2 regions of the Streptomyces sp. NPDC005262 genome follow, and region 2 is predicted to be linked to the other one. Evidence: riboswitches for the same ligand, from Rfam matches in the RefSeq annotation. Region 2 holds a riboswitch; the other holds the start of a gene.
What was found. Region 2 has a riboswitch for cobalamin ahead of ACFYP5_RS08115 (prenyltransferase/squalene oxidase repeat-containing protein). Riboswitches for the same ligand answer to the same signal wherever they lie in the genome.
Positions count from the first base shown of each region.

Region 1: it holds a riboswitch for cobalamin, as region 2 does, so the genes downstream of both, ACFYP5_RS11780 (CbtB domain-containing protein) here and ACFYP5_RS08115 (prenyltransferase/squalene oxidase repeat-containing protein) in region 2, are expected to answer to the same signal.

Region 1 is NZ_JBIAKK010000003.1:409,337-412,194, forward strand. Features, by position in the region: gene ACFYP5_RS11770 (GNAT family N-acetyltransferase) at 1-439, shown strand, start outside; gene ACFYP5_RS11775 (CbtA family protein) at 529-1,302, opposite strand; gene ACFYP5_RS11780 (CbtB domain-containing protein) at 1,331-1,549, opposite strand; adenosylcobalamin (AdoCbl) riboswitch at 1,553-1,701, opposite strand; gene ACFYP5_RS11785 (histidine phosphatase family protein) at 1,829-2,425, shown strand; gene ACFYP5_RS11790 (Asp23/Gls24 family envelope stress response protein) at 2,660-2,858, shown strand, end outside.
Region 2 is NZ_JBIAKK010000002.1:649,117-651,974, reverse strand. Features, by position in the region: gene ACFYP5_RS08115 (prenyltransferase/squalene oxidase repeat-containing protein) at 1-1,048, opposite strand, end outside; cobalamin riboswitch at 1,158-1,291, opposite strand; partial or broken gene manB (phosphomannomutase/phosphoglucomutase) at 1,382-1,528, opposite strand; gene ACFYP5_RS08105 (MBL fold metallo-hydrolase) at 1,560-2,597, opposite strand; gene ACFYP5_RS08100 (aldehyde dehydrogenase) at 2,818-2,858, shown strand, end outside.

The DNA of each region.
Region 1 (2,858 bases), on a different contig from region 2:
GAGGCACTTCCTGGAACACTGCGCGGACACCGGCAATCCCCACCCGTTCGGCGCGTACGAGATCCGCCTCCGGGAGGACGGGCACGCCATCGGCGGAGTCGGTTTCCACGGTGCCCCGGACGACCGGGGGCAGGTCACGATCGGCTACGGCCTGATACCGGCGATGCGCGGCAAGGGGTACGCCTCCGAGGCTCTGCGCGCGCTGCTGGAGTTCGCCCGGGCCGCGGGTGTCGCGTCGGTCAGGGGCGACGCCGACGTCGACAACGTCGCGTCCCAGCACGTCATGGCAGCGGCCGGTATGCGCTTCGTCGGGGAGGAAGACCTGCTGAGGCACTATCGGATCGACTGGGCGGCCGAACGCGGGGGCGGAGCGACGGCGACGGACGGAGCCGACGGGTACGCGCCTTCTCCCCAGGTCTCCGCCCGACGTCCATCATGACGCCGGGTACCCGGGCGTCTCGACCCCTCCCACGGCTGAACCCGCCAGGCGGCTCCTGGCGGGTTCGGTCGTAGTGGTGTTTCGGCCGGTCAGCCGGCAGCGGTGGCCGTGCGGGACGCGGTGCCGTCCCCCGCCGGGACCGGGTGCGGTGCCGGCACCAGCAGCCGTTCGGTCAGGTAGCCGAAGACCAGACCGAAAGTGGTCCAGAGCGTGGCCTGAACGGCGAGGGTGGCGAGGCGGAACTCCCAGAGCAGGCTTGCCGGGAAGTCCTTGCCGACCTCGTTGAACGAGGGCAGAAAGGCGTAGGCGAGCCCGATGACGAGGACGTAGGCGGCCGATGCGGCAATCGTCGCGTTCCAGTTGCCCAGGCGAGGAGCCAGCCGCTTGCCGAGGATGACGGCCGCAACGGCGAGCAGCACACTCAGAGCGACCATGAGGAAGAACATGGCGGTGCGTTGGCCGATCGTGTCGGGGTTGCCGACGGCCGGCGGGTTGGCCGGGTATTTGAGGAACGGCACGACATACACGGTCAGCAGGGCGCCGAACGCGATCAGTGCGGCCGTGGCCCGGGGGCCGAATGTGCCGATGCGGCCGAGGGCGTAGCAGAAGACGAGCGCGGCGATGCCGCCGATGGCCACGCCGAAGACGAGGACACCGGTGGCGAGGCCGGCCGTGGACTGCATGGCACGGCTGACGAGTTCCTCGCCGCCGCCGTGGTCGTGGCTGTGCGCCTCTTCGAGGGCGATCGCCGCGTCGACCCGCGACTCTCCGAGGAAGTAGGCGACGGCAAGTGCGAGCGCACCCGCGACGAGGCCCGCCAGCATGCCGCGGACCAGCAGGGCTCTGACAGATATGGAGTTCATGAGGGGTTCCCCTGGCTTGCGCGGTGGGTCAGTGGCAGGGGAAACCGAGCAGGTGGCGACCGTCGTGGACCCACTCGTGGACACCCTCGCCGGAGATGACCGCGGTGGCACCCTGCTCGGCACCGACGAAGTACAGCAGGACGAGCATGAGAATGCCGAAGAAGACCGCCCAAGGGGCAATGGCCTTCAGTGAGATGGGGGTGATGGCGGGTGATGCGACGGCGGCGGGGGCAGCAGTCTGTGCCATGGCAGAACCTCCTGGGGGAACACGCGTCCCGATCGTGGTGCCTGAGACGACAGTGCTGGGTCTGACTTCCCGTACGGATACGGGTTCACAGTGGCGCGACCGTGCCGGATTCTCACCGGACTTCCATCACACCGTCGTCATGTTCGTCGCGACCATACCGTCTGGGAGCACCCTGCCGCCATGGCACCATCTGCCCACCCCTCAGCCCTGGATGCCATGGTGTGCTTACTGAAGAGGCCACAGTTCAGGGAGTTGACGCGGGTGTTCACGGTACGGGTGATGTTGATCTCACCGGCGCTCAACGTGGCGCTGCGCGAGGCCCGCTTCGACGGTGACACCCCGCTCGACGCGTCCGGCGTCCGACGAGCGCGTGCGGTCGCGGCCGAGGTGCCTGCCGCCGACCACCGGGTGCACGGCTCGGACGAGCGTTGCACCGGGACCGCCGAGGCGTTGGGGCTTCGATCGAAGCCCGAACCCGCCCTTCGCCGCTGGGACTTGGGGCGCTGGCGCGGACAACGGCTGGCGGAGGTGAGCCGGGACGAGCCGGAGGCGGTGTCGAACTGGCTGTCCGACCCCTCGGCGGCCCCGCACGACGGTGAGTCGCTACTGGATCTGCATGCCCGGGTAGGCGGCTGGCTGGATTCACTGCATGGGGAGGGTGCCGATGACGGTAGCGTGCTCGCCGTGGTCGAACCCGCGGCGGTGCGGGCCGCGATCGTGCATGCGCTGGGCCTTCCGCCGCAGGCCTTCTGGCGGTTGGACGTCGCTCCGCTGACGCTGACCGAGCTCAGCGGTCGGTCCGGGCGCTGGAATCTGCGTTGCGGGCGGCCCCTGAGCCCCGGAACCGACGAGACCCCAGCTGCGCACGGACGGTAGCCGGGGCAGTCGTCTCCGTGAAAGCTCGCGGGATCACCTACGCCGCTCCACCATGGGTTCTCGCCTTTCCGCCCCGGTCGGAGGGCGGGCGCACGAGGCCCCCCACACACAAGGACCCGTTCCCCTCCGCGGCGGGCCCGGCCGCGGACCCTTCCGGCCAGGCAATGTGGACAAATCGTACGTAAGATGGCCAAGGCGATCGAGCCCACCTCCTCATGGGAAGGGCGACCGAGCATGACCGATCAAACGCAGGCGAGCCGGACCGAGACCACCCGCCCGTCCGAGTCCACGCACGGGGCGGGATCGGGCGAAAACCGCCGAGAAAGCCGTCGAACGGAACCCGGGGTACGGGGGCGCACCACGATCGCCGACGGCGTGGTGGCGAAGATCGCCGGGCTGGCGGCCCGGAGCGTGCCCGGAGTCCAGGGCATGG
Region 2 (2,858 bases):
CGCGGGCATCGGCGCCGGTCGTGTGGGCGGCCACGATCAACTGGGCGTAGGCGGCGGGGCCGTTCTCGGCCGCCCAGGGCGCGGCGTTCTTCTTCAGCCAGCCGAGCGCGTCGGCCGCCTTGTCCTGGTGGCCCGCGGCGGCCAGGGCGACGACCGCGTCCGCGGTGTTGCCGAAGTCGGGCTGCTCGGTGGTGTCGGTGGCGCCCGGCATCGGCGGCTGGTTCAGGTGGCCGGTCTTCGCGAGGGCACCCGCGAGATAGTGGGCGCCGTTCTGGGCGGCCTGCTCGGGCTTGACGACGGCGCCCTTGTGGCAGGTGGGCGCCTTGTCCTCGGACGCGGAATTGTTCCAGGCGGCCAGCCCCTTGCCCATGGAACCGAGCACACCGGCCGCGGTGGCGTCCGCGTTGGCGACGAGCTTGCCGGCCTTGTCGGGCTGGTACGCGAACGCGCCGCCGTCCTTGCCGCCGCACGGGATCGCCAGCGCGAGCAGCGCGTCGTACGGCGTCCTGCCACCCTTGGTCGTCACATCGCCGAGCCGCTCGCCCCGCTTGGCCAGGGCGCCGATCACGATCGAGGTGGAGTTGGCGTCGCTCGGCGAGCCCGGGTTGTAACCCCAGCCACCGTCCTCGTTCTGAACGGACTTCAGCCAGGCGACCCCGTTGTCGGCGGCATCGCCGTGGCCGCCGACCTCGGCGAGCGCCTGGACCGCGGCGGCGGTGGCGTTGGTGTCCGTCATGGTCTTCGCGTCGCACGGCTTGTCGGCATCCGCGCGGTACGAGGCGTAGGCGCCGCTGTCGCACTGCTGGGCGACCAGCCAGTCGACGGACGTGGCCGCGGGGGTGACCCCCTCGAGCCGCTGGGCGATGAAGGCCAGCGACTGCCTCCAGACCCCGTCGTACGTCGGGTCCTTGGTGCCGTACAGCCCGGACGGCAGCGCGACGGACGGGGTGGGCGACGGAGACGGCGCCGCCACCGCGGCCGGGGCAGCGGCCGCACAGAGCACGGTGGCGGTGGCGGCGAGCGTTGCTGCGGTGCGGCGAACGGTCATGGTGGGCTGGGCCTCTCCTGCGGTAGGAACCGGGCACAGGCACACTCAGGCACCAGGCTCCGGCCCCGTATGCCTCGACGGTGCCGGTCACCGGGGTTCCGGTGACGCGAGCCGGTCACGACCGCGGACAGGGCATTCCGACTCACCGCTGTGTCAGCGGCTCACGGTTGCGTGGTCAGTGCCGGATTCGCACCGGCTTCCCCCTGAACGGGCATGATGACGACTCCGACACTCTACCGGGGCGTAGCCCGCCGCTTCGGGCGGAGGGGCGCCCGGAACAGCGACGTACGTCACCCATGGGATCGGGCCGGACGGAGTCGTGGGAAGAGGAGGTCAGCCCCTGGTGACCGCCGGCGCCTCATCGCGAACCATGGCCATGGTGAACTCGGCCCGGGCTTCGACGTCCAGGCGCAGGAGCGGCTCGGTGCGGGAGGGGCGGACGTCGAACCATCGGTCCGCTGCCGTGACGGTCAGGCCGTCGGAGGGCCGGGACCGCTGGTCCGCGAACCCTTCACACCGCGATGTACGTCACCGGATCGCTCCCCGTCATCGCCTCCGCGCGCCCCAGCTTCACCAGTCGGCGGACGTGGGCCTCGGCCTCGGAGACCGCGATGTTCCGTGAGCCGTGCGGGATCTGTTCCCACGGCCGGTTCCACTCCATCCGCTCGGCCAGCTGCCACGGTGTCAACGGGGTGGCGAGCAGCGCGAGCAGGCCGGTCAGCCGCTCCTCGTGGTGGTCGAGGAGTTCCTGTACGCGCCGGGCCGCGTCCGGGAACGCGTGCTGGTGGGCGGGCAGCACCTCGGCGACCCCCAGCCGGCCGATGCGCTCCAGCGAGTCGAGATAGTCGCCCAGTGGGTCGGCGGCCGTCGCATCGTCCGGGTCCTCGTACAGCCCGATGTGCGGGCTGATCCCGGGCAGCAGATGGTCGCCGGAGAAGAGCCGGCCGCGGCCGGGCAGGTTCGCCGGATGGTCCTCCTCCAGATGCAGGCAGACGTGGCCGGGGGTGTGGCCCGGCGTCCAGACCGCCCGGAGGCGGCGGCCCGCCAGGTCGAGCAGTTCGCCGGGGACGATCTCGCGGTCCGGGAGGGCGGCGCGCAGGCCGGGCAGGGTGCGCATCCGGCCGGTGGCGCGGGCGGCGTGCAGTGGGGCGAGGTGGTCCTCGGGGGCGCCGACCGCGGTGAGTTTCGCCGCCAGGTAGGCCAGCCAGGTGCCCGGTTCGGACTCGCGGGTGCGGCGCACGATCGCGGTGTCCGCGGCGTGCATCGCGATCCAGGCCCCGGATGATTCGCGGACCTGGCCGGAGAGGCCGTGGTGGTCGGGGTGGTGGTGGGTGATGACCACGCCATGGATGTCGGTGATGCCGGCTCCGATCGCGGTGAGGCCCGCGACCAGGGTGTCCCAGGCCTCCGGGTCGTCCCAGCCGGTGTCGATCAGGACCGGGCCGCGGCCGGTGTCGAGGACGTGTACCAGGGTGTGGCCGAGCGGGTTGTCCGGGATGGGGACCTTGATGGACCACACGCCGCCGCCGTGCTCGGTCACCTGTGTCATGAGGTCCCCATCTCTCGTCCCGGCATGCGGCTGTGCTGCGCCGCATCCACTGTAACGAGAACTCGTTCCAGTAGTGGCCCCGGTCGACTATTTCGTCCGAGGTCGATCACCGTCGGATCCGTGGACTCCTGGAACTGGAACTGGTATCAGTTCTGACACAGAGTCAGGTATGGAGTCAGGTGCGGAGTCGGTACGTGCCGGGTCGCGGGAGGCAGCAGCCATGACCGAGCTTGTCGAACACGGAAAACTGTTCATCGGCGG